Regions from separate parts of the Moritella yayanosii genome, predicted to be linked through region 3. Evidence: predicted binding sites of a transcription regulator. Region 3 holds the regulator's gene; each other region holds the start of a gene.
The links. The regulator ArgR, encoded in region 3, controls arginine synthesis, uptake and breakdown. The targets are predictions, from matches to a motif close to ANTGAATANNTATTCANT.

Region 1 (10,715 bases), 630 kb from region 3:
ATCAAGCGATTTTGGGTCCATGCAAAGATCCAAGGAATGGCACGTAAACTTTCTATGCCACCGTTTGGTTTACGTTTTGCTGGGCGGCTACCAAGTGGCAGTTTACCTAATTCTAGCTCAGGTGTTGCAGAGCGGAAGTACGGTAAGAATTTTTCATGACCTTGGATATATGAACGATATTCTTCACATGAATCCGCAGACATCTGATCCATTGCATCACGCCAAGCCTGTTCAGGCGCTGGCGGTGGCAGTAAGTTCGCTTCTAGGATCGCACTGGTGTAGAGGTTTAAGCTTTGTTCTGCAACCTTAGCAAGGCCAAACTTAAAACGGATCATTTCGCCTTGTTCTGTTACCCGTAAACCGCCTTTTAATGACCCTGGAGGTTGTGATAATAAGGCGGCATGTGCAGGTGCACCACCACGACCGATGCTACCACCACGGCCATGGAATAAAGTCAGCTTAATGTCTTCTTTCTCACAGATCTCAACCAAGATTTCCTGTGAACGATACTGCGCCCAAGATGCGGCAATGACACCGGCGTCTTTGGCAGAATCAGAATAACCGATCATGATATATTGATGGCCATTGATGTAGTTTTTATACCAGTCGATGGCTAATAAGCTGGCGGTGACTGTACCGGCATTGTTCAGATCGTCTAAGGTTTCGAATAATGGCGCCACCGGTAGGCGGAATGGGCAGCCGGTTTCTTTTAAGAGTAATTGTACGGCTAATACATCAGAGGCTTTACGTGCCATTGAAATAATGTAAATACCCAGTGATTCTGGATCTTGTTTTGCTATCGTGCGACAAGTATCGAGAACTTCTTGCACTTCTGCAGAAGGTTGCCAGCATAGTGGGATCAATGGCCGTTTACTATTCAGTTCTTGTAATAAGAATGCTTGTTTATCTTGCTCGCTCCATTGGGCATAATCGCCGAGACCCAGGTAACGGGTGATTTCGGCTAGCACATCAGTATGGCGATCACTGTCTTGGCGGATATCAAGTTTTACTAAACTCACACCGAAACATTCAACGCGACGAATAGTATCGAGTAATGCGCCTTGGGCGATCACCCGCATACCACAAGCGTTCAGTGAGTTATAGCAAGCTAACAATGGCTCCCGTAACTGCGCTGTTGTGGTGATGATGTCACGGCTTTGGTTGTCTTCACCCTTTAATTGTGCCGTTAAGCTGGCTAAGGTTTCGGTGAGTTCGCTGCGTAACTGTTTTAGTATTACCCGATACGGTTCGTGGCTTTCACCGACTAATGCACGTAATGTGTTGTCACAGTTATTCATGGATAATTCACTGCTGAGATGTGTAACATCTTTAAGGAACAAGTGAATAGCCATCCAACGACTGGTGAGTAGTACTTCTTCGGTAACGGTTGATGTCACAAACGGGTTACCGTCACGATCACCGCCCATCCAAGAGGTAAACTTAACCGGTGCAGCGTCAATCGGTAATTGGTAATCTAAGCGGTCTTGCAGCCGTTTATCAAGACTACGTAAGAAGTTTGGTACCGCATCCCATAATGAGTTTTCGACTACGGCAAATCCCCATTTAGCTTCATCAACAGGCGTCGGGCGTACAGTTCTGATCTCGTTGGTATGCCAAGCTTGTGATACCAATTGTTCAATACGCGCCATGAAGACATCGCGTTCTTGGCTACTTAACTCAGTCAGTTCTAACTGGCTAAGGCATTCATTGATGGCGCCATGTTTGTGGATCAGGGTACGGCGGGTGATTTCAGTTGGATGTGCGGTGAGCACTAAATCGATTTTAAGATTCTTAACCGCAGCAAGTACCTCTTCTTCACTGATTTCAGAGTTATTGAGTTTCGCAAACAGCTCATCGATAGAGTCAGGCACACACACGTTATCTGCACAATTACGTGATGTGGTGTGGAACTGCTCGGCAATGTTAGCCAGGTTTAAGAATTGACTAAACGCACGCGCTACTGGTAGTAATTCATCATCAGAGAGGTTACGTAGTACGGTGAGTAATTGTGCGCGGTCTTTATCATTACCCGCACGGGATGATTTTGCTAGTTGACGAATGGTTTCAATCTTATCTAAGAACTCTTCTCCAAGATGATCCTTGATTGTATTCCCTAGTACTTGGCCCAATAAGCCGACATTACTTCGTAACGCTGCATATTTATCTGACATACATAATCCTTCAATTCAGTGATGTAATACGGCAACAACTATTATCGTTATGTGTGTAAAATAACTATATTTAGTGACATTCGTCAATGAAATCGTGCAATTAATACGATTAATTGTGATATCGGGTGTAATTTTACTACAAATTGATAATTATCTAGTTAGTTTTACATGTTTCTTCAATCAGTTTTTGGATAATAGCCTGTGTAGGTTTAATTGTAGATAGATCTAAATATTCATCAGGTTGATGTGCTTGGTTAATGCTGCCCGGCCCCATGACAATGGTATCGCAGCCAAGTTGTTGAATAAACGGCGCTTCGGTACAGTAATTGACGGAGATAACGGCTTCACCTGTGAGCTTTTCAGCTAACTTAATTAACGCTGAATCAGTATCGCATGCATAAGCAGGGATAGGCTCATGGAGATGATAAACATCAACAGCACCAGGCCATTGCTTCGTGATCGGCAGTAATGCTTGGTTAAGTAACATGAATAATTCATCGGGACTTACCCCAGGGATTGGGCGCATGTCGATGTGCAATTCACAGCTGCCACAGATCCGGTTGGGGCTGTCACCACCGTGCACATGGCCAAAATTAAGCGTGGGTTGGGGGATAACAAAATGATCGCAGGCGTATTGTGCTTTTAATTGACGTTGCAGCTGCAATAACTGTCCGGTTACTTGATGCATGATCTCAATAGCATTGATGCCATTAGCAGGATCTGAAGAGTGACCGCTGCGTCCGGTAATACGGATTGCTTCGGACATATGTCCCTTGTGCATAAATACCGGCACCATACCTGTTGGCTCACCAATAACGGCATAATCAGGTCGGAAACTTTGTGCTGCGGCAATTGCTCTGGCGCCTGCCATGGTGGTTTCTTCATCAGCTGTCGCGAGAATACGCAATGGTTTATCTAATTTTGTTAAATCAATGTTTTTACATGCTTCTAATACAAAGGCGAAAAACCCCTTCATATCAATCGTGCCTAGGCCATACCATTTATCGTCTTGTTCGGTTAACTTAAATGGGTCTTTGGTCCATAAACCATCATCAAATGGCACGGTATCGGTGTGCCCTGCCAGTAATAAACCTCCATCGCCTTGGCCGTAAGTAGCGACTAGATTAAATTTACCATTGGTTTCAGGGACGCTGGTGATATTAATGCTAAACCCAAGTTCGCTGAACCAACTAGAAAGTAATTCAATAACAGGTTTGTTACTGATATCTAACTCTTTATCTAATGAGCTAATTGACGGTGTTAGGATCAGTGATTTATAAAGTTCGCTAAATTTAGGTAGTTGCATATTACGTCCCTGTTATGACTTATTGTTTTTTTATGCATAAAAGTTGCATAAAAATGTAATTTGTTTTATTCTCTAATCCTCCTTACTTTACAACGTATGGGTTAGATAATGAATCGTTTTTCATGGTTTCGACGAGACAGTATTTAAAATGCATTGGCACGGCTTAAATGACGCAAGCAAGTGCAATTGGAAAGGGCGCAGTTGCCCGTCGTTTTACAATTTAGCAAACACGGAAGTCAAACATGTTAAAAACAATTTTAGTCGGTGCGACCGGGTATACCGGTGCTGAGCTAGCCCATTACATTACCAAACATCCAGAACTTGAATTAGCAGGCCTGTATGTTTCAGAACACAGTTTAGACGCAGGAAAATCGTTTTCTTCATTATATGGTCATTTATTAGGGGTTGTTGACCACACTATTCAGTCTTTAGCGGTGAGTAATATTAAGCATATTTGTGCTGACATTGATATTGTGGTGTTAGCGACTGCGCATGAAGTGAGTCATGATATTGCCGCTGAATTTCTAGCGCAGGATACGGTGGTATTTGATTTATCCGGTGCATTTAGAGTGAATGATCCTGCTTTTTATGAAAATTATTACGGCTTTAAACATAACTTCGATAAAGAATTGAAGAGTGCTGTTTATGGTTTAGCGGAATGGGCGAGTGCCGATATTGCTAAAGCAAATTTGATTGCCGTACCAGGGTGTTATCCAACGGCCTCGTTATCAGCATTAAAACCGTTAGCAAAACATGGCTTGATTGCTGCGGATCAAAAACCCATCATTAATGCCGTGAGTGGCGTTAGTGGTGCAGGGCGTAAAGCGGCATTAGGCTCCGCTTTTTGCGAAGTGAGCCATGCACCTTATGCTGTGTTTAATCATCGTCATCAACCTGAAATTAGTACACATCTAGGCCATGAGGTTATTTTTACACCGCACTTAGGTTGTTTTAAACGTGGCATATTAGCAACTATTAACGTCAAGCTTGCCACTGGTGTGACACCGGAACAGGTCACTGCAGCTTATCAAGACGCGTATCAAGATCAACCTATGGTGCGGTTATTACCAAGTGGCTGGCCAAGTATTAAAGCAGTCGAGAAAACCGCTTATTGTGACCTAGCGTGGCAGCAACAAGGGCAAGACCTGATTGTGGTTTCGGCCATTGATAATTTATTAAAAGGTGCTGCTGCGCAAGCAATGCAGTGCATCAATATTCGTTTTGGTTTCGCCATGACAACGTCGTTAGTATAGGAAGATAACAATGACAACTCCTTTAGTATTAAAACTTGGCGGCGCATTACTTGAAAATGAAACGGCGCTTGAACAGCTGTTCACAGCATTGAGTGAATATAAATCTACATCGTCACGTCCGCTTATTTTGGTGCATGGCGGTGGCTGCTTTGTTGATGAACTATTAGCAAAGATGAATATCGTTAGCGAGAAAAAGAACGGTTTACGCGTTACCCCATTTAGCGATATTGGTTATATCACCGGCGCGTTAGCGGGTACGGCAAATAAAGTATTAATGGCACAGGGGGTGAAATCGGGTGCGAAAGTCGTTGGTTTAAGTCTTGCTGATGGTGGTATTTCAACCGTCACGCAATCAACAGCAGGACTTGGTGCTGTCGGTGAATGCGAAGCGGGTGATCCGACATTATTAACAGCGTTACTCAGTGGTGGTTTCTTACCGATTATTAGTTCGATTGGTATTGATGCACAGGGACAGTTATTAAATGTCAATGCTGACCAAGCCGCCACTGCTATTTGTGAAACGCTTGATGCTGACTTAGTGATGTTATCTGACGTGGCCGGTATTTTAGATGCGGACAGGCAGTTAATTCCTGAGATGAACAGCAGCTATGCAGATGAACTCATTACTGCTGGTGTGATCCATGGCGGTATGGAAGTAAAAGTGAAAGCGGCTTTAAAAGCGGCAGCATCTTTAAATCGCGACATAAAATTAGCCAGTTGGAAAGTGCCTGAGCGGTTAGTGGCATTATTAAATGGTGAAGCAGAGGGAACAAAAGTTTCTCGCTAATATTGGTCAGTTAACGGAGTTCGATCATGGAAAATTTATTATCAGTTAAAGATTTAAGTAAACAACAGATCCTTGACTTATTAGCGCTGGCTAAAGCAATGAAAGCCAATCCGGCAGAATATTCACAAGCATTAGCGGGTAAAAGTATTGTCACCATTTATGAAAAACCGTCACTACGAACACGCATCACATTTGATATCGGTATTCATAAGTTAGGTGGTCATGCGGTTTACCTTGATGCACAAAATGGTGCGATTGGTGAGCGTGAAACGGTAAAAGATTTTGCTGCTAATATCTCACGTTGGGCTGATGCCATCGTCGCAAGAGTGGAGAGTCATAAAACCTTGGAAGGCTTAGTGGAACATGGCAGTGTGCCTGTGGTGAACTCTCTTTGCGATTTATATCATCCTTGTCAGGCATTAGCGGACTTTTTAACTATTTCAGAGCACTATGAAGATGTCTCTAAGGTAAAGCTAGCGTATGTCGGTGAAGGGAATAACGTCACCCATTCATTAATGCTAACCGGTGCCATCTTAGGTGCTGAAGTGACCGCTGTATGCCCACTCGGCAGAAGTCCTGACGCGCAAATTGTTAAGCAGGCCATGGCGTTAGCAGAAATTAGCGGTGGTAAGATAAATGTAACAGATAACCTAGATGACATCGTAGATTATGATGTTATTTATGGTGATACTTGGGTTTCAATGGGGGATGATACTCCATTGCAACAAGTAAAAGAAAAGTACATGCCGTATCAGATAAACAAAGCATTACTGATACGTACAGGAATCAAACATGTATTGCATTGTCAGCCGGCTCATCGTGAGTTAGAGATAACATCGGAAGTGATGGATGGCGAGCAATCGCTGATCTTTGATCAAGCCGAAAATAGAATGTATGCCCAAAATGCAGTTTTACTGACATTGCTGAAGTAATATATTAAGGAAAATGAAAATGACCCAAACAGTTAAGAAAATAGTAGTAGCGTATTCTGGTGGTTTAGATACTTCAGTGATCTTACCTTGGTTACAAGAGAACTATGATAATTGCGAGATTATCGCGTTTGTTGCGGATGTCGGTCAGGGCGCTGAAGAACTTGAAGGTATTGAAGCGAAAGCATTAGCTTCGGGTGCATCTGAGTGTTACGTAATTGATCTAAAGGATGAATTAGTCGCTGACTATATCTATCCAACGCTTAAAACCGGTGCGGTTTACGAAGGTACTTACCTGTTAGGTACGTCAATGGCACGTCCAATCATTGCTAAAGCACAAGTTGAAATTGCTCGTAAAGTCGGTGCTGATGCGCTTTGTCATGGTTGTACAGGTAAAGGTAATGATCAAATTCGTTTTGAATCATGCTTTGCTGCACTGGCACCAGAATTAACGGTTATTGCACCTTGGCGTATCTGGGACTTAACTAGTCGTGAATCACTACTTGAATACTTAGCTGAACGTGATATTCCAACCGCAGCATCTGCGACTAAAATTTATAGCCGTGATGCCAATGCTTGGCACATTTCTCATGAAGGTGGCGAGTTAGAAGACCCATGGAACCAACCAACAAAACAAGTTTGGACCATGACAGTTGATCCGATTGATGCACCGAACGAACCTGAATTCGTCACAATAACGGTGGTTAAAGGTGAAATCACGGCGGTTAATGGTGAAGCAATGTCACCGTACCAAGCACTGATGTATCTCAACGAAAAAGCCGCCGCTCACGGTGTTGGTCGTGTTGATATCGTCGAAAACCGTTTAGTCGGCATGAAATCACGTGGTTGTTATGAAACTCCGGGTGGTACGGTCATGGTTGAAGCGTTACGTGGCATCGAAGAATTGGTATTAGATAAAACTACACGAAAGTGGAAACAAACGGTTGCGGCTGAGTTCTCGCACCTCGTTTATGACGGTCGTTGGTTCACTCCACTTTGTGCGTCATTACTGGCTGCGGCAGGGACTCTCGCAGAAGACATGAACGGTGAAGTGATCGTTAAAATGTATAAAGGTTCTGTACAAGCAATACAGAAGCAATCACCAAACAGCCTTTATAGTGAAGAGTTTGCCACATTTGGAGATGATAATGTTTATGATCAAAGCCATGCGGAAGGTTTCATCCGTTTATATTCGTTGTCTAGCCGTATTAAAGCGTTAGCTAGCAAGTAACATTAGGTGAGGGCGTTAAGCGCTCTCACCTTCGAATATAGATATTTCTAATATACAACTTCTAATATAAAGATATAAGAAAGAATAAGGATGTAACCATGGCACTATGGGGCGGTAGATTCAGTCAAGCAGCTGATGCAAGATTTAAAAGTTTCAATGATTCACTGCGGTTTGACTATCGTTTAGCTGAGCAAGACATTACAGGTTCAGTGGCATGGTCAAAAGCTTTGGTTAGTGTCGGTATCTTAACGCAAGATGAGCAACTCACCATTGAGGCCGCGTTAAACGATCTTAAATTGGCGGTATTAGAAAACCCAGAACAAATTTTGCAAAGTGATGCTGAAGACATTCACAGTTGGGTGGAAACCCAGTTAATTGCTAAAGTGGGTGATCTGGGTAAAAAGCTACATACCGGCCGTAGTCGTAATGATCAAGTTGCCACTGATCTCAAACTGTGGTGTAAACAGCAAGGTCAACAACTGTTGATGCAGCTGGATAAAACCCAGCAGCAACTGGTATCACTTGCACGTGAACATCAACATACGGTATTACCGGGTTATACCCATTTACAGCGTGCACAACCAGTGACATTTTCTCATTGGTGTTTAGCGTATGTCGAAATGCTGGAGCGTGACTATAGTCGTTTAATAGATTGTTTAAAACGTCTTGATACTTGTCCACTTGGTTCTGGTGCGCTTGCAGGTACTGCCTATCCGATGGATAGAACGAAATTAGCCCATTCATTGGGTTTTGCTAGTGCGACACTTAATAGCTTAGATTCAGTATCGGATCGTGACTATGTGATGGAGTTGATGTGTACGGCAAGTATGTCAATGATCCATTTATCCCGTTTAGCAGAAGATTTAATTTTCTATAACTCGGGTGAATCTAACTTCATTGAGTTGGCAGATGCAGTGACCTCCGGTTCATCTCTGATGCCGCAAAAGAAAAATCCAGATGCATTAGAACTTATCCGGGGTAAAACCGGTCGGGTATTTGGCTCACTAAGTGCCATGTTAATGACGCTGAAAGCCCTGCCGTTGGCATATAACAAAGATATGCAAGAAGATAAAGAAGGCTTATTTGATGCGCTTGATACTTGGAGTGACTGCCTGGAAATGGCGGCGATGTCATTGGTTGGAATGAAGATCAATGAAGCTAGAACTAAAGAAGCAGCATTAGGTGGTTATTCGAATGCGACAGAACTGGCTGATTATCTTGTTGCGAAAGGCGTCCCCTTCCGTGATTCACATCATATTGTTGGTGAAGCCGTTGTTGCTGCAATTGCCAAAGGGGTGCCGTTAGAAGCATTAACCTTAGCTGAATTTAAAGAGTTTGATGTACTCATTGAAGATGATGTTTATCATCACTTATCACTTGATGAAACATTAGCAAAACGTAAAGCGCTGGGAGGGGTGTCACCTGTGCAGGTAGAGTTTGCTTTGAGCAATGCTGAAAAACGTTTAGAAGAGCGTGATACTTCTGGTATTAGTATTCGAGCTGCACGTTTGACTGATCTTGATGATATTGAACGTATGGTAAATTACTGGGCCAATATTGGTGAAAACTTACCACGTAGTCGTTCTGATCTGGTAAAAGCCGTGGGTACCTTTGCGGTGACAGAGAAACATAATCAAGTGACCGGCTGTGCGTCTATCTATGTTTACGATACTGGACTTGCTGAGATCCGTTCACTGGGTATTGAACCTGGCTATCAAGGTGGTGGACAGGGCAAAGCGGTTGTCGAATACATGTTACGGAAAGCCGAACAGATGGCGATCCAAAAAGTGTTTGTATTAACCCGTGTGCCGGAGTTCTTTATGAAGCTGGGCTTTCGCTCAATCAGTAAATCAATGCTGCCGGAAAAAGTATTGAAAGATTGTGATATGTGTCCACGGCAGCATGCGTGTGATGAAGTCGCATTAGAATTTAAACTAAATGTGGTTAACCAAACCATAAACTTAACAGCAGAAAAACTCGCGTGTTAATTTTATTTTAGATGACGTGTAAAAAGCACCCAAGCATGGGTGCTTTTTTTTGCTTAAATAATGTCGCTTAAGAAACTTGAAGTTAATCATGACTAGCTATATAGTAGCGTCACAAATTAAGGTGACGATTAATTGCAATGAACATCTTTAAGATGATTTAGTGCTTTATGACTTAATAATATCGATGTGCGGATTAAATTCGTTATGTTGATATTTTTCTTGCTAAAGGCAAGAGGTCATGTATAATACGTTCCACTTGCTTAAGCAAGAAGCTGAACCATTATGTTACCATTTTAACCTTGAGTTAAAGTGTTAATGGTCAGTCATAAGATTCCCGATAGGGGAGTCGCCGAGTTAAAGATATCGCTCTCGCAATCTATTCATTTAGATGTGGGATGTGGAATTTTTGTGTGTGTTTAACTTTATTGGAGCTCTGGTCTAATGCAGAACCAAAGAATCCGTATCCGCTTAAAAGCGTTCGATCATCGTCTTATCGATCAGTCTACAGCGGAAATCGTTGAAACTGCGAAACGCACTGGCGCACAAGTACGTGGACCTATTCCACTACCAACGCGCAAAGAGCGTTTCACAGTGCTTACTTCTCCGCACGTTAACAAAGATGCGCGTGACCAGTACGAAATTCGTACTCACAAGCGCCTGGTTGACATCGTTGAGCCAACAGAAAAAACCGTTGACGCTCTTATGCGTTTAGATCTAGCTGCTGGTGTTGATGTTCAAATCAGCCTTGGCTAGTCAGTTCTAAAACAACGATTTATATTGAGGTTATTATAATGATTGGTCTAATCGGACGTAAAGTTGGTATGACACGTATCTTCACTGAAGATGGCGTTTCTATCCCAGTATCCGTTATTGAATGTGAGCCTAACCGCGTTACTCAAGTTAAAACACTTGAAATTGACGGTTACCGTGCACTTCAAGTGACCACTGGCACGAAGAAAGCTAGCAGAGTAAACAAGCCAGAAGCGGGTCATTTCGCTAAAGCTAAAGTTGAAGCTGGTCGTGGCCTTTGGGAATTCCGTCTGGAAACAG
Region 2 (10,715 bases), 830 kb from region 3:
TACAGATCATAACGCTGAAAAATAGCTTCTGTTTTATCAATGATATTCACTAAACGTGACTTTCTTTCTGCTAGCATTTCTCCACGTAATATTGATAAATAACCGAATGCGGTAAACACCAACGCGATAAGGCTTAACACAACACACAAGATAATTTTACAGATAATTGAACAACGACGGCACATTACAGCCTCTACAACATAACGAAACAATCTATCCGCATGCTAACACAGTGAAAACATAAACCACTGTAAACAATGATAAAAATAGTATCATCAGGTAATTTAACACATATTATATTATCTACAACCCTATTGTATATATTTGCAGCATGATTAGATCACCAGAATGGCATCATTCGAGGAGGGCAATTAACGATAAGTCTACAGCAACAACCTACCGTTAATCATTCACTAGCAAAGCTGCTTATTTGACTACAATTTCATAGCTCGACGTGATTTCAGCTGCCTTTTCTAGCATTTTCGCCACAGAGCAATATTTTTCCATTGATAGCTCAACTGCACGTTTTACTTTTTTCTCATTAAGGTCAGTGCCCGATACGATAAAATGTGCGTTAATTTTAGTGAACACACGAGGTGGTTCAGGCGCTCGTTCACTCGTTAAATCAACCTCACAACCGAGGATATTTTGACGGCCTGTTTTTAAAATATCGACAACATCAATAGTGCTACATGCCCCCATCCCCATCAGCACAACTTCCATTGGACTCGCCGCAATACCATTACGGTCTCCATCCATAAGGATACCGTGACCCGTTTCTGACGTGCCCATCAGTTGCATTTTGTCGATCCACTTCACATTTGCTTTCATAAAATACCTCGTTAATGTCTAATTCAAGGTATTGAACAATATTTAATATCACAAAGGCAATAAAATACCGTCCCATATCCCAAATATAGTTAAAAATTACAAATAAATAGCAAGTCAATATTCAAAAAATGATATATTCACGTTGATATTGAACAGAAATCAACTCAGTTCTTGCTTATTAGTGTTATTGTCTCTTATGCTATCAAGTCAGTAATAATAATAAAATTAAAATATCGCAATACGGACATAATTTGCGATTATAATAACTTACAGAGGAATACCCATGGTTGTTATCGGCAAGCCACAATCCGACCCTACTTTAGAATGGTTTTTATCTCACTGTCATATTCACAAGTACCCTTCAAAAAGTACGCTGATCCATGCAGGAGAAAAAGCGGACACTTTATATTTTATCGTTAAAGGCTCTGTGGCAGTTCTAATTAAGGATGAAGAAGGCAAAGAAATGATCCTTTCTTATCTGAATCAAGGTGACTTCATGGGTGAACTAGGCCTATTTGAAGATACTGAAGAGCCTATACGTAGCGCATGGATCCGTGCTAAATCACCCTGTGAAGTAGCAGAGATTTCATATAAGAAATTCCGTCAATTAATCCAAGTTAACCCTGAAATTTTAATGCGTTTATCAGGTCAAATGGCTGAACGTCTACAGATAACCAGTCAAAAAGTTGGTGATCTAGCATTCCTAGACGTAACTGGCCGTATTGCACAAACGCTATTAAGCTTAGCCAAACAGCCTGACGCAATGACTCATCCAGACGGCATGCAAATTAAAATTACTCGTCAAGAAATTGGCCAGATCGTTGGTTGTTCACGTGAGACTGTTGGTCGTATCTTAAAGATGCTTGAAGAACAAGAGCTGATCTCAGCTCATGGTAAAACGATTGTTGTATTTGGCACACGCTAATTCAATCATTTTATTAAGCTAATAACACGGCGTCTGACATGTTACTCACAAGTCAGACGCCGTTTTTATTAACTGCTGTTTATGCGTTAGCTAATGTTGTGATTTATGCAATAGTTTAATTAACACTGACGTATCACTACGCTACTCGCCGACTAAAGTCACTTTCTTCGCCATTATATCCAACACAGGTAAAACGCACTCGTATACGTTTTCTTCGGCTAATAATGCGGATGTGGTTGTATGAACGATCAATATTGCATTGGCTTTCATTGCCGACAATACGCCATTTCAGCCGTAAACAACGCTACGCACGTCATCATCATTACCCACACATAAGCACTAAATCCGCATTAAGTGCAGCGAGATGTGGCGTATAGATACGTTCACCACTATATTTTTCGACCCAAGTGACGGCTAAACCAATAAATGCTATTTTAATTTTAATCATCTTTATGCCATGTCACTTTCTATTCAATTAACGGTTACGCAGCTAACCACTTTTCGATAGCTTGGCTCAGTTTTTTCATTCCTGCATGAATATCATCTTCTGGGATATTAAGTGCCGGCGTAAAACGTAATACATTAGCGCCAGCCACTAATATTAATAGCCCGTCTTGAGCTGCTTGATTCATGATCGCGATGGCTTGACCTTGATATTGTTCGTTTAACTCAGCACCTAATAATAAACCGTCACCACGAATGTCAGAGAAAATGGCATATTGGTTATTTATCTGCGTTAAAGCTTCTTTAAAAATGGCTGATTTTACCTTCACTTGCGCTAAAAAATCATCATTATTGATCGTATCAACGACAACCTCCGCAACACTACAAGCCAGTGGATTACCGCCATAAGTACTACCATGGGTTCCCACACTCAGACTCTTGGCAATATTACCTGTCGTTAACATCGCAGCAATAGGAAAACCAGCCCCAAGACCTTTTGCCGAGGTTAAAATATCAGGTTTTATATCAGTATGTTGATAAGCATAAAACGTTCCCGTACGGCCAACGCCCGTTTGCACTTCATCAAATATCAGCAGCGCATTGTATTTATCACACAGCGCCCGAACGCCTATCAGAAATTGCTGATTAGCCGCATTAATACCACCTTCACCTTGCAACGGTTCCATCATGACTGCACAGGTTTTATCACTCATTAATGCTTCAACGGCTGCCAAATCATTAAAGTCTACATGGTCAATAGCACCCGGTTTAGGACCAAAACCATCAGAATAAGACGATTGACCACCAACGGTCACTGTAAAGAAAGTTCTGCCGTGGAAACCCTTATTAAATGCGATGATCTGATCTTTGCCGTCACCAAATTTATCGAGTGCATAACGACGCGCTAACTTTAACGCCGCTTCGTTGGCTTCGGCACCAGAATTAGCAAAGAAAACTTTATCTGCAAACGTCGCCTTAGTCAGTTTTCTGGCTAACCTTAATGCCGGTTCATTCGTGAGTAAATTACTCACGTGCCATAATTTCTGGCTTTGTTGTTGCAACGTTGCAACTAAAGGAGGGTAACAATGGCCTAAACAACTGACGGCAATACCAGCAGTAAAATCAATGTATTCATTATCAGCTTGATCCCAAACACGTGAGCCTTGGCCTCGCACAGGGATCATTGCTGCCGGCGCATAATTTGGCACCATTACGTTATCAAAATCTTTCCGAGTCACAGCCATTACGTTATTGGTCATAGTCCTTCCCTCTCAGCAAACATCAATGTTTAAATAGTCAAACGCCAGCTAACGGCGAATATATATTCAATAATTATAGATATTTAATCACAGGTCAAGTTCAATATAGCGTTCTATTACCGAAATCTATGAATTATTGATAAGAAAATTATTTAATAGCTCTTTGCCTTGCTCAGTCAGGATACTTTCAGGGTGAAATTGTACACCTTCGAGCGCGAGTTCTTTATGTTTAAACGCCATGATCTCATCAAACTCGCCATCATTATCTTCAGTCCAAGCCGTGATCTCAAATTCATCATTAAGTGTCGACGTTTCAACAATTAAAGAGTGATAGCGGGTGACTGTTAACGGATTCTTTAATCCCGTAAAAACCCCTTTACCTGTATGCTGAATTTTCGACGTTTTACCATGCATCACTTTTTTGGCTTTAATGACATTGGCACCGAATACTTGGGCGATTGACTGATGACCCAGACACACGCCTAAAATGGGGATTTCACCTGCAAACTGTTGAATCACGGATAATGAAATACCGGCATCATTTGGTGTACATGGACCAGGAGAAATAACCAGATAATCAGGAGATAACGACGCTATTTGCGCCAGTGAAATTTCATCATTACGTTTAACGACAACATCTTGTCCGAGTTCAGAGAAATATTGGAATAAATTAAACGTAAAACTATCGTAATTATCGATAATAAGTAACATGGAAGATTAAAATTCTAGTGAGGAAACTGGATGAATAATATCATAGCTAGAAATTGGTTTCTAATAATGACTCTCAGTAATAGAAGCATACCAGTTCAGTATCCATAATGTTTAAAGCAGTAAACGAAAAAGCTCAGCAAATGCTGAGCTTTATAATCTTTACCGAATGTTAAATCGAGTTATTTAACCGATACAAACTCTGGGTAAGCATCGATACCACAGTCAGCCATATCCATACCCGTGATCTCTTCTTCTTCAGTAACACGAATGCCCATTGTTGCTTTCAGAATAGCCCATACTAAGATACTTGCTCCGAATACCCAAGCGAAGATAATAGCGGCGCCATATAGCTGAGCACCAAATGTTGCATCTGTATTGCTAAATGGTACAACCATTAAGCCAAATAGACCACACACACCATGTACCGAGATAGCACCAACTGGATCATCAATCTTCACTTTATCCAATGCAACGATACTAAATACAACTAACACACCACCTAATGCACCTAATAATGTCGCAAATGCTGGAGCTGGACTGAGTGGGTCAGCAGTAATCGTGACCAAACCAGCTAATGCGCCATTAAGAATCATCGTTAAGTCTGCTTTGCCCCACAAGGCTTTAGTAACCAGCAATGCAGCTACAGCACCCGCAGCCGCAGCCGCATTCGTATTCAGGAAGATTTTACCAACGGCTGTTGCGTTTTCAACATCTGAAAGCATTAGCTGTGAACCACCGTTAAAACCAAACCAACCCATCCACAAGATAAATGCACCTAATGTTGCTAATGGCATATTTGAACCAGGGATTGGGTGCACTTCGCCATTTTTACCATACTTACCTTTACGGGCACCAAGTAATAACACAGCAGCGAATGCAGCAGCGGCACCAGCCATATGTACGATACCAGAACCCGCGAAATCAGAGAAACCAGCTTCAGACAAGAAACCACCGCCCCAAGTCCAATAACCTTCAATTGGATAGATCACGCCAGTTAAAACGACAGTAAAGGCAAGGAAGGCCCATAATTTCATACGTTCGGCAACCGCACCAGATACAATCGACATTGCTGTTGCAACGAATACAACTTGGAAGAAGAAGTCTGATTCTAACGAGTGATCAGCACCCTCAGATTGTGTACCAATTAAAGAACCAAATGATGGAATAATTCCGCCTTCAGCATTACCAATATACATGATGTTATAACCGACTAATAAAAACATGATACAGGCGATAGAATAAAGCACGATGTTCTTTGTCAAAATTTCAGTGGTATTCTTAGATCTAACGAGGCCTGCTTCTAGCATGGCAAAACCTGCCGCCATCCACATCACCAGTACGCCAGACATTAAAAAGTAGAAAGTATCGAGTGCAAAACGCAGCTCAGTAACTGTAGTTGTTAGCTCTTGCATAATTTATTTCCTTTAAATTGCTTCTGAGTCCATTTCGCCCGTACGGATACGCACCACTTGTGTTAAATCGTAAACAAAAATTTTGCCGTCACCGATCTTCCCTGTGTAAGCAGCATTGCTAATAGCATCAATTAGGCGATCAACATTTTCACTCTGAGTGGCGATTTCTAACTTAACTTTTGGTAAGAAATCAACTTGATATTCAGCCCCACGGTATAATTCGGTGTGCCCTTTTTGACGGCCAAAGCCTTTCACTTCAGTCACAGTTAGTCCTTCAACACCGATATCTGCTACCGCGTCACGAACATCATCGAGTTTAAATGGTTTAATGATTGCGCTTATTAGCTTCATAAAGAGCTCCTTGCATGAGTATATGGAATATCTATATAATTAAACTTAATTCAACCTCCGTGCCAACAATTTAAACACTCTAAATTCAATAACTTAACTAAACACCTTACTTTATCCTGACACCACAAGCACCAAAACAGTGCGACCATTCGATAATTCCCCCCAATTCAGTGCAGTTGTTAATTAAATATTAACTCACTATTAATTTGAGATCGTAATCCCAATTTTAATAACTTCTTATATCTTAAAATTACGTAAGACATTAACTAATTTTAATTGTTAATTCTTACTGGGTATCCATCAGTCTTAATAACTAGGTTTCTTAATAATCTAGTTAAAATAAATTACTAGTGGTAACACTATTATCAACGCTAACAGCTTGCGGTTCTGAAGATGGTCAAGTATATACGCAAGACGATATAGCATGGCACTGGGCAATATCTTTAGATGGTGTAGGACAAGTAGCAACCTTACACCCTGAAGAAGACCTTCAATATCAATTTTTAGAAGCTAATACTTATAGAATAAAAGCAACAATATTAAAACCGACTGCAATCATAAATATCGTGAGCATAAATGGTTTGCATGTTGAATTTGATGCACAAAGTTCAACTTATAGTGAAGGCAATATCAGTGAATTCGAGTGGATAATGGAGGGGACGAGTTATTCCACACCTGTGCAAGCCCATACGTTTAACCGATCAGGGCGATATTCAGTATCACTCAAAGTAAAGTCCGTCGATGGTAGTGAAGTTTCAGCGGAGCCGACTGAACCCGTTGCTGATTTCACCTATACTACAGCTAATCGAGTAGCCAATTTTAATGCCAGTAGCAGTATTAGCAGTAATATTACTAGCTATAATTGGTATTCCCCACATGATGGTAGCAGCGAAAACGGTATAAAGATAACAAAAATATTCCCCGCGGAAGATAGTTATAATGTTTCACTTACAACAGTCAGTAGCGCTAATGCTTGGTGTAATATTCAAATAGCACAATATAAAGACCAAATGTCACGAATATTCCCTACCAATTTTACTTATGAAATAAGACAACAAGGTAATAATGAATGTGCCAAATCGAACGAGTTATAACGCTGAATTGATTCAAAACCAGGATCATAAATTTTTAATTTTTAATTTTTATTAAAATAGATATTTAAAGGCATATTATGCAATGTACTTGTGGCGGTTAAAGCAAAAGCATTTACCTCGATATCTGGCAGAGTTCTGTTTTAAGTTTAATCGACGGTTGAATTTAAAAAATATGCTTGAGCAGTTAATAGTATCAAGTATTCGAACAGCACCGATGCCTCAACGCTTATTTAAGCTAGCTGAGGTTCGCTGGTAATCAGATAGATGTATGACTTTAAAATATATTTGTAATGCACTAAATTCCTAGCAATAAAAAAGCCTGCATCTTTCGATTCAGGCTTTCGTTGTTGTTGGCAAAGAGAAAGAGCGGACGGCTATCTATAAACCACAACCCGCGACACCCGGAGTGACAGGCCGCTTGTCTTTTTATAACAAGTCGAACCAACTGAATTACCGCTCCGCGCAATCTGTTCGGTACTTTACCACTGAATTTCAGGCACAAAAAAAACCTGCATCTTTCGATTCAGGCTTTCGTTGTTATTGGCAAAGAGAAAGAGCGGACGGCTATCTATAAACCACAACCCGCGACACCCGGTGTGACAGGCCGCTTGTCTTTTTATAACAAGTCGAACCAACTGAATTACCGCTCCGCGCAATCTGTTCGGTACTTTAACATTGAATTTCAGGCACAAAAAAAACCTGCATCTTTCGATTCAGGCTTTCGTTGTTATTGGCAAAGAGAAAGAGCGGACGGCTATCTATAAACCACAACCCGCGACACCCGGTGTGACAGGCCGCTTGTCTTTTTATAACAAGTCGAACCAACTGAATTACCGCTCCGCACAATCTGTTCGGTACTTTACCACTGAATTTCAGGCACAAAAAAAACCTGCATCTTTCGATTCAGGCTTTCGTTGTTGTTGGCGGAGTGGACGGGACTCGAACCCGCGACCCCCGGCGTGACAGGCCGGTATTCTAACCAACTGAACTACCACTCCGCACAATCTGTGCTAATGTTTCCATCAGTCTATTCTTGTTTACCCAAGACTTCGTCTTGAATAAAAATGGCGCTTGGCAATGCCCTACTCTCACATGGGGAGACCCCACACTACCATCGGCGTTATTACGTTTCACTTCTGAGTTCGGGATGGGATCAGGTGGGGCCGCAACACTATGGTCACCAAGCAAATCTGGTTTGCTTTCTATAAGAAAATTAATTTCTATTGTTAATCTGAAAAGCTATAAATAAAGAAGTCTTTAAAACATAAAGTGTTCAATCTATTCTTAAGTCATATTTCAATTAATCATACTTTAATTTGTATGGTTAAGCCTCACGGGTAATTAGTACAAGTTAGCTCAATGCCTCACAGCACTTACACACCTTGCCTATCAACGTTGTAGTCTCCAACGGCCCTTCAGGGAGCTTAAAGCTCCAGTGAGAACTCATCTCGAGGCCTGCTTCCCGCTTAGATGCTTTCAGCGGTTATCAGTTCCGAACTTAGCTACCGGGCAATGCCATTGGCATGACAACCCGAACACCAGTGGTTCGTCCACTCCGGTCCTCTCGTACTAGGAGCAGCTCCTCTCAATTCTCAAACGCCCACGGCAGATAGGGACCGAACTGTCTCACGACGTTCTAAACCCAGCTCGCGTACCACTTTAAATGGCGAACAGCCATACCCTTGGGACCAACTTCAGCCCCAGGATGTGATGAGCCGACATCGAGGTGCCAAACACCGCCGTCGATATGAACTCTTGGGCGGTATCAGCCTGTTATCCCCGGAGTACCTTTTATCCGTTGAGCGATGGCCCTTCCATTCAGAACCACCGGATCACTAAGACCTACTTTCGTACCTGCTCGACGTGTCTGTCTCGCAGTTAAGCTGGCTTATGCCTTTGCACTAACCACATGATGTCCAACCATGTTTAGCCAACCTTCGTGCTCCTCCGTTACTCTTTGGGAGGAGACCGCCCCAGTCAAACTACCCACCAGACACTGTCCGCAACCCCGATAAGGGGCCTACGTTAGAACATCAAACGTACAAGGGTGGTATTTCAAGGTTGACTCCACATCATCTAGCGACAATGCTTCAAAGTCTCCCACCTATCCTACACATGTAGGTTCAATGTTCAGTGCCAAGCTATAGTAAAGGTTCACGGGGTCTTTCCGTCTAGCCGCGGGTACACTGCATCTTAACAGCGATTTCAATTTCACTGAGTCTCGGGTGGAGACAGCGTGGCCATCATTACGCCATTCGTGCAGGTCGGAACTTACCCGACAAGGAATTTCGCTACCTTAGGACCGTTATAGTTACGGCCGCCGTTTACCGGGGCTTCGATCATGAGCTTCGACCTAAGTCTAACCCAATCAATTAACCTTCCGGCACCGGGCAGGCGTCACACCGTATACGTCATCTTGCGATTTTGCACAGTGCTGTGTTTTTAATAAACAGTTGCAGCCACCATTTCTCTGCGACCAACAATAGCTTACGGAGCAAGTCCTTCACCATCATTGGCGTACCTTCTCCCGAAGTTACGGTACCATTTTGCCTAGTTCCTTCACCCGAGTTCTCTCAAGCGCCTTAGTATTCTCTACCTAACCACCTGTGTCGGTTTGGGGTACGATTCTCTTATATCTGAAGCTTAGAGGTTTTTCCTGGAAGCCGGGTATCAACTACTTCATCTCCGTAGAGACTCGTCATCAGTCCTCAGCCTTAAGTGCGCCCGGATTTACCTAAGCACACAGCCTACAACCTTAAACATGGACAACCATCGCCATGCTAGCCTAACCTTCTCCGTCACCCCATCGCAATATAAGTGAGTACAGGAATATTAACCTGTTTTCCATCGACTACGCCTTTCGGCCTCGCCTTAGGAGTCGACTCACCCTGCCCCGATTAACGTTGGACAGGAACCCTTGGTCTTTCGGCGTGGAGGTTTTTCACCCCCATTATCGTTACTCATGTCAACATTCGCACTTCTGATACCTCCAGCAAGCTTCTCAACTCACCTTCGACGGCTTACAGAACGCTCCTCTACCATGCAAAGAACACGTCTTTGCATCCGTAGCTTCGGTGGTATGTTTAGCCCCGTTAAATCTTCCGCGCAGACCGACTCGACCAGTGAGCTATTACGCTTTCTTTAAAAGATGGCTGCTTCTAAGCCAACTTCCTGGCTGTCTGAGCCTTTCCACATCGTTTCCCACTTAACATACACTTTGGGACCTTAGCTGACGGTCTGGGTTGTTTCCCTTTCCACGACGGACGTTAGCACCCGCCGTGTGTCTCCCGCGATTGAACTTATTGGTATTCGGAGTTTGCAAAGGGTTGGTAAGTCGGGATGACCCCCTAGCCTTAACAGTGCTCTACCCCCAATAGTTAGACGCGAGGCGCTACCTAAATAGCTTTCGAGGAGAACCAGCTATCTCCCGGTTTGATTGGCCTTTCACCCCCAGCCACAAGTCATCCGCTAATTTTTCAACATTAGTCGGTTCGGTCCTCCAGTTGATGTTACTCAACCTTCAACCTGCCCATGGCTAGATCACCGGGTTTCGGGTCTAATCCCAGCAACTATTCGCGCAGTTAACACTCGGTTTCCCTACGGCTCCGCTATTCGCTTAACCTTGCTACTGAAATTAAGTCGTTGACCCATTATACAAAAGGTACGCAGTCACCCAACAAAGTAGGCT
Region 3 (10,715 bases):
TCTTATATCTTGTCGGTTAAAATACAAGATCCACAATTTGCCGGACAAACCAAAGAACGTTTGTCATCACGTCAGTGTGCTGCGTTTGTTTCTGGTGTGGTTAAAGATTCGTTTTCATTATGGTTAAACTCCAATACCGATCTGGCTGAGCTGCTGGCTGATTTGTGTATTAACAACGCGCAGAAACGCTTAAAAGCCAGTAAGAAAGTGGCGCGTAAGCGGGTGACCAGTGGTCCTGCATTACCGGGTAAATTAACCGATTGTTCGGGTCAAGACCCAATGCGTTCAGAACTGTTCTTAGTGGAAGGTGACTCTGCGGGAGGTTCTGCGAAACAAGCGCGTGATCGTGAGTTTCAAGCAGTCATGCCATTGCGCGGTAAGATCTTAAATACTTGGGAAGTTGATTCTGCCCAAGTACTTGCTTCAGAAGAAGTGCATAATATTTCTGTGGCGCTGGGTATTGACCCTGGCTCGGATGATATTTCCGGGTTACGTTATGGCAAAATCTGTATCTTAGCCGATGCCGACTCTGATGGTCTACACATTGCGACCTTGTTATGCGCCTTGTTCTATAAACATTTTAGAACCATGGTTGAAGCCGGACATGCGTTTGTGGCCATGCCGCCGTTATATCGTATCGATATCGGTAAAGAAGTGTTTTATGCATTAGATGAAGCCGAGAAAAATGGCATTCTCGATCGTATCGAAGCCGAGAAAAAACGCGGTAAAGTCAACGTGCAACGTTTTAAAGGACTGGGTGAAATGAATCCGTTACAATTGCGGGAAACTACCATGGATCCTAATACCCGCCGTTTAGTCCGTTTAACGATTGATGATGCAGACAAAACATTCGCCATGATGGATATGCTACTTGCCAAAAAACGCGCTTCAGATCGCCGAGCTTGGTTAGAAGATAAAGGTAACATGCTCAGCGATAGCTAGAGGATAGTGTTAGCTAATATTATTGAAATAAAGAGCAATGTGATAATGGATGCATTGCTCTAAGTCCTTGCTGTTTTTTCTTTGTAAAACCAGCTAATTTACTTCTTTTTGATCATTATCAGTAAATGATAGATTAACATAACTAATTATGAGAATTGTTATCATTTGCACTTGTGGAAAGTTTTATATTCTTATAAACTCCGCAGCATATTGTAAATTATGTAAACAATTCGTATTTAAGAGGTAAGGATGAAAAAAGGAATATTTGGTTTATCTGTTTTGGCATTAACAACGTCACTCATGAGCGCTACGGCTGTTGCTGGTGAAGAAGTTAATATTTATTCAAATCGCCAAGCGAATTTGCTTAATCCGATCCTTGAACAATACACTAAAGATACTGGTGTGAAGGTTAACATTGTATTTGCCAAGAAAGGACTTGTAGATAGAATGAAACGTGAAGGTCGTTTATCAAAAGCTGATCTATTGCTAACCACTGATATCAGCCGCTTAGTTGAAGCTGTTGAAAGTGGTGTCACTCAGTCAGTCTCAAGCGACGTATTAGAAGATAACATTCCAGCGAAATACCGTGATCCAGATGGCGAATGGTTTGCACTGACTACACGTGTTCGTAACATTTATACATCACGTGAAGTGTATGGCGACGTTGCTAATATCACTTATGAAGAACTTGCAGACCCTAAATATAAAGGTCAAATCTGTATGCGTTCGGGTAAACACCCATACAACGTAGCACTTATCTCATCGATGATCTCGCATCACGGTGAAGCTGAAACTAAAGAATGGTTAGAAGGCGTGAAAGCTAACCTAGCACGTAAACCACAAGGTAACGATCGTGCACAAGTTAAAGCGATTAAAGAAGGCGTTTGTACTATTGCGCTTGGTAACAGCTACTACTTAGGTAAAATGCTAAAAGATCCAAAACAAGTTGCTTGGGCTGAATCGGTTAACATTAACTTCCCTAACCAAGAAAACCACGGCGCGCACGTGAACGTTTCTGGTATGGTATTAGCTAAATACGCACCGAACAAAGGTAACGCGGTTAAACTAATGGAATACCTATCTGGCGCGAAAGCACAAAAAATGTATGCTGAAGTTAACATGGAATACCCAGTTAAAGCCGGTATCAAAGCATCTGAGCTAGTTTCATCTTGGGGTGAATTTAACGCAGATTACATGCCTGTCGCAGAAATTGCAAAACATCGTAAAGCTGCACTAAGACTACTTGATGAAGTTAAGTTCGACTTGTAGAATACATATAGCCCTAAACTTGTTAGGGGTTAACAGTTGAAATTGCAACTTAATTGGTTGCCAATTGACTGATTTAAAGGTTGGTAAAGTTACGTTGTAACTCGCCAACCTTTTCGCGTATCTAAACAGGAGTTATTTTTCCGTTCATGAATCATAAGTTAGCCTTTTCTTGGCATTCTAGTAGTTGGTTTATTGCGATTATGTTAGCGCTACCTATTGCGGCATTGTTTTACCAAGCAATGGGTCCCAGCGCAGATGTTTTTCAACACCTTATTGATACCGTTCTCCTCGATTATGTTCAAAATACCCTGATCCTTGTTTTTCTGGTTTGTTTAATCAGCTGTATTATTGCTTTGCCTGCTGCTTGGCTTATTGCCATGTGTGATTTTCCCGGCCGCAAAAGCTTACAATGGGCGCTGATGTTACCGATGGCGATGCCTGCTTATATCGTGGCTTATATTTATACTGATATGTTTGATTATGCTGGGCCGGTACAAATTGCTTTACGCGCTGTATTTGGTTGGGAAAGTACCCGTGATTATTGGTTCTTTGATATTCGAACCATACCCGGTGCCGCCACGGTGTTAGCGTTGGTGTTATATCCTTATCTTTATTTGTTAGCCCGTACTTCATTTCTGGAACAATCAACCAGTCTTATCCAAGCTAGCCGTATGTTGGGCAGTTCCGCATTGTCGAGTTGTTTACGGGTATCGTTGCCCCTTGCGCGTCCTGCTATTGCTGTCGGCTTATCGCTGATCGCGATGGAAACGGTGGCTGATTTTGCCACGGTGAATTACTTTGCGGTAAATACGCTGACGACAGCAGTTTACGATACTTGGATCGGCCACGGCAGTTTAACAGCCGCCGCACAATTGTCGGTGATGACATTATCGGTGATCTTATTATTTGTTGGTTTAGAGCGCTTCGCTCGGCGTAAACAGCAAGTGTTTCAAAAAAGCATGCTGCATGAACAAGAGGTACGTTATCAATTAGTTGGTGCGGCGAAATACGTGGCGATGGCTTGGTGTTGGTTATTAGTGTTTGCTGGTTTCTTATTACCGTTTGCGGTATTAGTTAATTATGCATGGCATTACTTTGCCGAGTCTTGGACGGAAGCGTTTTTTCAATACAGCGCCAACAGTTTAATTCTGGCGCTGGTCGTGGCGAGCTTAGCGGTTCTCTGCGCAATATTACTGGGTTTATATCGTCGTTTAGTCGGCACTAAATATGCGGTGATCCCGGCTCGTATTAGCACCATGGGTTATGCGTTGCCTGGCACGGTATTAGCTATTGGTATCATTATTCCGTTGACCTCGGCTGATTTTTTATTAAATGACTTAACGGAATTATTATGGGACTGGACACCCGGTCTGGTCTTTACCGGTACGACCTTTGCGCTTATTTTTGCTTATCTGATTCGTTTTTCAGCTATTGCAGTTGGCTCGATAGAAAGCAGTATTGATAAAATATCGCCGTCGTTAGATATGGTGGCGCGTACGTTAGGACACAGTCCCAATAGTATGGTCCGTAAAGTACATATTCCATTGATCCGTAAAGGGGTATTAGCGGCGTTTTTATTAGTCTTCATTGAGTCAATGAAAGAACTGCCTACTGCCTTGTTATTACGTCCATTTAATTATGAAACACTCGCCACTTATGTGTACCAGTTCGCGTCTGATGAAATGTTAGAACAGGCTGCTCTGGCGGCAATTGTGATCGTGTTAGTTGGATTGATCCCGCTTATTTTCTTGAACCGTTCTTTGGAGCAACAGCACTGATGACGACATCTTCTTCACTTGCTTTACGTATTTCAGATTTACATTGTAGTTATGCTGGCGTTGATATTTTAACAGGACTGGATCTGGATTTAGGTAAAAATGAAATCCTGTGTCTATTAGGACCAAGTGGCTGTGGTAAAACCACCACGTTAAAATTGATTGCCGGGTTATTACCACCAACCCAAGGCAGTATTGAGATTAATGGTCAAGTGGTTGACAATAGCGAGCTGAATGTCGCGCCTGAAAAGCGTAACGTCGGGATGATTTTTCAGGACTATGCGCTATTTCCACATTTAACCGTGACTGATAATGTGTTATTCAGCCAATATAAGCAAACTAAAGCCAAGCAAAAAGAGACGCTGGATAATGTGCTGAAATTAGTCAATTTGACCGAGTTTGCTGACCGTTATCCACATCAACTATCCGGTGGACAGCAACAGCGGGTAGCGATTGCCCGCGCTTTAGCCAATTCACCAGAGTTGCTATTATTGGACGAACCTTTCTCTAATATTGATAGCCAAGTACGCCATCACTTGATTGAAGAGATGCGCGCTTTACTTAAATCGCATAACATGAGCGCTATTTTTGTTACCCACAGCAAAGAAGAAGCATTTGCTTTTGCCGACCGGTTAGCTGTTTTCCATCAGGGTAAAATTGAGCAGCTCGGCACGCCAAGTGAGTTATATAACCGACCTGCTACGCGCTTTGTGGCTGACTTCCTTGGCAAGGTTAACTATTTAGATGCGGTAGTATTAGATGAATACAGTGTCAGCACCGCATTGGGTGTTATTAGCGGTAAGCAAAAATTAACGGTGACGGTTGGTGCGCATAAATTGTTAGCAATACGACCACAGCAATTAAAATTAGCGCTCACCGAGCAGGGGAGTGCGACGATCACGCAACAACAGTTCTTAGGGATGACCACGCATTGCACTATTACTTTAGCGGAAGAGCCCGCAATCGAATTATCGGTATCAATGCAACAGCCAATGGTGATTGGTGATGTGGTGAGTGTCACGGTTGACAGCCATGATTTGGTGTTATTTGATCGCGATTAACCGTTAATGATGCATCAATGGTGATGTTTGGCGTGATACAACTCAGCGCCAAACATAGTCAGTAATACGCTAGTTTTACCGCTAGAGATACTCAAACAACTCTTTTACTGCACTATCTACGTCGGCAATAATGCGGGTGCTGGTCGGGGTAATGAAAATAGTATCATCGCCCGCAATGGTGCCTAAAATACCTTCTGTACGGCCTAATGAATCTAATAAGCGAGCGATCAATTGCGCTGAGCCGGGGCTGGTTTGGATCACAATAAGGCTTTCATTATGGCTAATATCTAATACTAGGCTTTTTAATTGGCTGCTAATGGTAGGCACGCCTAACTCTGCGGGTAAGCAATATACCATTTCATCTTTGGCATTGCGGGTGCGTACTGCACCAAATTTACTCAGCATTCTTGAGACTTTTGATTGATTGACACTATCAAAGCCTTGTTCCTTTAGTGCATCAACAATCTCGCCTTGCGATCCAAGATGCTCTTCTTTCAATAATCCTTTAAATGCTTTTACTAACAGATCTTGTTTTTCACTCATTTTTGTTACCATGTCAGTTGATTCATCTATAATTCAAGCTGCAAATGTTAAATTCAATCCGACTTTATAATGAAACCTTAGCTAACGTTATAGCTTGTTCATAAAGCCAGTTACTAAGTCATTCAAGTGAATAGCAAATGAACTTGACGCGTGATGAACTGAATAATTATGCATATGATACCAGCAGGGTATATTTGTATCTAGCTTATTTGGTTAATTCGATAAATTTGCATAAAAACATCATCAAAGTGAATGTTTATGTTGATTTTGCAGTTTATTCGGTTATTATACTCGCATCTAGTGAAATTATATTCAGTTACCATTATGAGCATCGAACTAAAAAACATCTGTAAATCTTGGGGTCAACTGGATGTATTACAAAACATCGACCTTAAATGTGCGAAAGGCGAAACCTTAGTGCTGCTTGGTCCAAGCGGTGCTGGTAAGAGCTCTTTGTTGCGCATACTTAATTTACTTGATACACCCGATAATGGCTCTATCAGTATTGCGGGTGAAACATTTGATTTTTCGGGCAAACTTAATGATAAACAATTAGCTAAGCGCAGCCAGATGTTAAGACGAAAAGTAGGTATGGTATTTCAACAATACAACCTATGGCCGCATATGTCGGTGATGGATAACTTAATTGAAGCGCCCGTTAAGATTTTAAAGCAAACCAAACAACACGCTCGTGAAGAGGCCATGAAGATCCTTGAGCAATTACAACTAACTGATAAAGTTTATGTATTTCCATTAGCATTATCAGGTGGTCAACAGCAACGTGTCGCAATTGCACGTGCTTTAATGATGAAACCAGAAGTATTGTTATTTGATGAACCAACTGCAGCGTTAGATCCAGAGGTAACGAATCAAGTGGCTAAGATCATTAAATCACTGGCAAGTACCGGTATTACCCAGGTTGTGGTTACGCACGAAGTGGATTTCGCGCGTAAAGTCGCGAGTCAAGTTTGTTATCTTGAAAACGGTGAAATTGTTGAATTTGGTGGTGCTGAGCACTTCCAGCAACCACAAACGCCGCAATTTACAAATTATTTAAAACATTAGATTATTTAAATATTAGGAATAGGTCGACTAAATGAAAAAATTACTCACAGTATTAATTCTAATTTCAGCAGCGGCACAAGTAACAGCGGCAGAACAAATCAAATTCGTCACTGAAGCAACCTATCCGCCGTTTGAAATGATGGATGAAAACAACGAATTTCAAGGTTTTGATATTGATATCGCGCGCGCAGTTTGTACTGAATTAAAAGCGGAATGTAGTTTTGCTAACCAATCATTTGATAGTCTGATCCCAAGCTTAAAATTCCGTCGTTATGATGCAGCTATTGCGGCCATGGACGTAACGCCAGCACGTAAAAAGCAAGTTGATTTCTCTGATATTTATTATGAAAACTCAGCGGTACTGGTGGCTGAAAAAGGTAAATATAATGTTGTTGCTGATTTGTCCGGTAAAGCAGTCGGGGTACAAAATGGTACATCTCACCAAGCTTATATGACAGAAACATATGCCGATGAAAAAGTATTGTTACTTAATTTCCCCTCGTACCAAAAAGCGTTTTTAGACCTTAAAAATGGTCGTATCAATGGGGTATTCGCAGATTCTGCAGTGGCGCACGATTGGTTGAGCAAACACAGTGGCGGTAACTATGAAACAGTGGGTAAAGCCGTGACTGACGAGAAATACTTTGGTGCTGGTTTTGCTATCGCAGTACGTAAAGGTAACGCTGAATTATTGGCTAAACTGAACAAAGGTTTGCAAGCAATTAAAGCGAACGGTACTTACGATAAAATTTACGCAAAATACTTTGCTAAATAAAAAATAACAACAATGTTTAATCTCGACCTGCGTTGCAGTGCAATATCAGGGAATTACCGCCAATTTATTGTGGTAATGAGAGAATTCATTTAAAGGTGCCTTTTAGGGGCACTTTTTTGTTTTTACGTCCGGAGTTTTTATGGATCTTTTGCAGCTTCAATTATTATTGGATGCAACAAAAATCACCCTTGGCCTTGCACTAACATCCTTGCTGGTTGGCTTGGTTCTCGCTATTTTATTCTGTGTTGCAGAAATGCAAAAGAACCCACTTATTGCCAAGCCGATTAGTTTTTTCGTGACCGTGTTACGTGGTTTACCGGAGATATTGATCGTATTTTTCATTTTCTTCGGTGGCACCCATATCCTGTTTTTATTAACCGATGAGTATTATGACATCAGTCCGTTCTGGAGTGGTGTAGTAGCACTGTCGCTTATCTTTGCTTCTTATGCTTCGCAAACGTTACGCGCGGCCATTCAATCAGTACCTAAAGGCCAGCAACAAGGCGCGCAAGCATTGGGTATGGGGCCAGTGCGTTGTTTCTTGCGTATTACCTTGCCGCAAGCATGGCGTTTGGCCTTACCGGGGTTAGGCAATCAATGGATGGTACTGCTAAAAGATACCGCGTTAGTCTCCCTGATTGGGGTAACTGAGTTGATGAAACAAGCGGATTTATTATCCGGTAGTACCTATAAGCCCTTTACTTTTTTGGTGGCGGCTGCGGCGATTTACCTGATTATTACTTTGATTAGTCAATGGTTGTTAAAGCACCTTGATAATTACATTAACCGTTTTGATGCCGGAGTAGCAATATGACGTTAGATCACTTCTGGTTATTATTTAACGGTTTGAGCACTACCCTTGAAATTACTTTTTTCAGTTTATTATTTGGTTCTATGATCGCGGTGTTATTAACGCTGGCGATGATCAATAAGATCCCGGGATTAAACTTATTAGCTCGGACTATTATTTTGCTGTTTACTGGTACCCCGTTATTGATCCAAATATTTTTGATATACAGTGGTCCGTCCCAGTTTGAGTGGATCAAAGACAGCTTCTTATGGGATTATCTGCGCCAGGCTAAAGTTTGCGCCATCATTGCCTTATCGTTTAATACGGCCGCGTATTCAGCGCTACTCTTTAAAGGCGCGATCGAATCAGTACCGCGCGGCGAATGGGATGCTTGTAATGCGCTGGGCATGAACCGCGGGCAAACCCTAGCAGTTATTGTGCCCCATGCGATACGCCGGGTATTACCGTCTTATTCGAATGAAGTTATTTTGGTACTTAAAGGCACCTCATTAGCAAGTTCGATCACGATCATGGATGTGATGGGTTATGCCAATCAAATCAATGGTCAAACCTATGATGCGTTAATGGCATTCTCTGCTGCGGGTATAATCTACCTCGGCATGAATGGTATCTTGATATTGATATTTAAACAGTTAGAGAAAAAAGCCCTCGCATTCCAATCTTAATTGACCTTGTTATTTGCTCATCTATTTCGTTATCGATGGTTATCATCGAAATAGGTGAGCAAATGTAACCATTTCACCTGAAAGTAAATCGTTAATAGATAGAAAGCGAAGACTTAAACATTCATGTGTAATTTAGTTATTTATTGTGCATATCCGCGTTGTTAATTGTTTTTTAGTCAATGTTGCAGTAAGGTAACGGTGATTAAAGGAATTTGTGAATATTGTATTCTACATAAACAATTAAGATAATGGAGACGTCTATGAAAGTTGCTGTATTAGGTGCTGCTGGCGGTATCGGTCAAGCTTTAGCCCTACTTTTGAAAACTCAACTACCTGCTGGTTCTGATTTATCACTTTATGATATCGCCCCTGTAACTCCAGGTGTTGCTGTTGATTTAAGCCATATCCCTACAGACGTTACTATTGCTGGTTTTGCTGGTACAGATCCTACTGAAGCACTTGTTGGTGCTGACGTGGTACTTATCTCTGCGGGTGTTGCTCGTAAACCAGGTATGGACCGTTCAGATCTATTCAATATCAATGCTGGGATCATCAAAAATCTAGCTGCTAAATGTGCGGAAGTATGTCCAAATGCATGTATCGGCATTATCACTAACCCAGTTAACACCACGGTGCCAATTGCTGCTGAAGTACTTAAGCAAGCGGGTGTTTATGACAAACGTAAACTATTCGGTATCACCACGCTGGATGTTATCCGTTCTGAAACTTTTGTAAGTGAGCTTAAAGGCATTTCACTTGCTGACGTTGAAGTACCAGTAATTGGTGGTCACTCAGGCGTAACAATTCTGCCGCTACTTTCTCAAGTGAAAGGCGTTGAATTTACTGCTGAAGAAATTGTGACACTTACAGCACGCATTCAAAACGCAGGTACTGAAGTTGTTGAAGCTAAAGCGGGTGGCGGTTCTGCGACACTTTCTATGGGTCAAGCGGCGGCACGTTTCGGCCTTTCTCTGGTTCGCGCACTACAAGGTGAACAAGGTATAGTTGAGTGTACTTATGTTGATGGTGGCTCTGAGCACGCAACATTCTTCGCACAACCTGTACTACTAGGTAAAAACGGCGTTGAAGAAGTACTCGCATACGGTGAACTAAGCGAATTTGAAGCAAGCGCACGTGATGCAATGTTAGAAGAACTAAAAGCGAACATCACGCTAGGTGAAGAATTCGTTGCTGGTTAATCATTACAGTTAGCCTGTTAGGTTAAAGTGGATGACAATTGAAACCCAAGTTATTTTAACTTGGGTTTTTTTAGTTAAGAAAACCAGATTTTGGTCGATATAACGATAACCACCGTAATTATTATCGCTGCAAATTTTCTCTTAGGTTGATTGATATGCTTATAACACCGACAACGAACTTAACAACAATTGGTCATTATGTGAAAACGGCCACTTTGTATTATGTAAAAATGACAGTGTTAGTCACGTGCACGAGTGTATCTTTATTGGCGATGAATGACGCTAATGCGGATGTAAATGATAACCAAACTGTGGCGAGTCAATCGATAGCTAGTCAATCCGTTGGCGTGAAAGAACAACGTATTACTGACAGTGGTAAGCGTGCTGTTGCGGCTGAAAAAGCCGGTAACATAACCACTAAATATAGTGATTATCCCAGTGTTATTGAGTTATATAGCGATGATGAACTGAACCAGTTAATTGCAGAGAATACTCACCTTAAACGCGTACGAGCAGATGAGTGTCAGCTGGTTGCTGATATTAAAGTCCGTGCGGAATTAGTAAAATTGCCAACCTACCAATTCCTATGGGGCGATATGTTAGCCTGGGG

Region 1: argC (N-acetyl-gamma-glutamyl-phosphate reductase) is a predicted target of ArgR. The motif match lies at 3,520-3,537, and genes of this name have one in related genera.
Region 2: MORIYA_RS12415 (aspartate aminotransferase family protein) is a predicted target of ArgR. The motif match lies at 3,513-3,530, and genes of this name have one in related genera.

The regions. Positions count from the first base shown of each region.
Region 1 is NZ_LS483250.1:2,872,457-2,883,171, reverse strand. It holds gene ppc (phosphoenolpyruvate carboxylase) at 1-2,171, opposite strand, end outside; gene argE (acetylornithine deacetylase) at 2,326-3,477, opposite strand; gene argC (N-acetyl-gamma-glutamyl-phosphate reductase) at 3,720-4,730, shown strand; gene argB (acetylglutamate kinase) at 4,741-5,517, shown strand; gene MORIYA_RS13330 (ornithine carbamoyltransferase) at 5,544-6,449, shown strand; gene MORIYA_RS13325 (argininosuccinate synthase) at 6,469-7,677, shown strand; gene argH (argininosuccinate lyase) at 7,776-9,665, shown strand; gene rpsJ (30S ribosomal protein S10) at 10,107-10,418, shown strand; gene rplC (50S ribosomal protein L3) at 10,454-10,715, shown strand, end outside.
Region 2 is NZ_LS483250.1:2,669,513-2,680,227, forward strand. It holds gene MORIYA_RS12395 (cache domain-containing protein) at 1-185, opposite strand, end outside; gene MORIYA_RS12400 (OsmC family protein) at 427-831, opposite strand; gene crp (cAMP-activated global transcriptional regulator CRP) at 1,115-1,756, shown strand; gene MORIYA_RS21805 (hypothetical protein) at 1,898-2,026, opposite strand; gene MORIYA_RS21810 (hypothetical protein) at 2,079-2,204, opposite strand; gene MORIYA_RS12415 (aspartate aminotransferase family protein) at 2,239-3,444, opposite strand; gene MORIYA_RS12420 (anthranilate synthase component II) at 3,586-4,170, opposite strand; gene MORIYA_RS12425 (ammonium transporter) at 4,350-5,582, opposite strand; gene glnK (P-II family nitrogen regulator) at 5,595-5,933, opposite strand; gene MORIYA_RS12435 (PKD domain-containing protein) at 6,284-7,027, shown strand; partial or broken gene MORIYA_RS12440 (IS1595 family transposase) at 7,125-7,283, shown strand; tRNA gene MORIYA_RS12445 (tRNA-Asp) at 7,949-8,025, opposite strand; rRNA gene rrf (5S ribosomal RNA) at 8,097-8,212, opposite strand; rRNA gene MORIYA_RS12455 (23S ribosomal RNA) at 8,348-10,715, opposite strand, start outside.
Region 3 is NZ_LS483250.1:3,499,255-3,509,969, forward strand. It holds gene parE (DNA topoisomerase IV subunit B) at 1-942, shown strand, start outside; gene MORIYA_RS16235 (Fe(3+) ABC transporter substrate-binding protein) at 1,192-2,211, shown strand; gene MORIYA_RS16240 (ABC transporter permease) at 2,358-3,989, shown strand; gene MORIYA_RS16245 (ABC transporter ATP-binding protein) at 3,989-5,047, shown strand; gene argR (transcriptional regulator ArgR) at 5,129-5,590, opposite strand; gene artP (arginine ABC transporter ATP-binding protein ArtP) at 5,915-6,655, shown strand; gene MORIYA_RS16260 (transporter substrate-binding domain-containing protein) at 6,687-7,430, shown strand; gene artQ (arginine ABC transporter permease ArtQ) at 7,570-8,244, shown strand; gene artM (arginine ABC transporter permease ArtM) at 8,241-8,906, shown strand; gene mdh (malate dehydrogenase) at 9,167-10,105, shown strand; gene MORIYA_RS16280 (tetratricopeptide repeat protein) at 10,261-10,715, shown strand, end outside.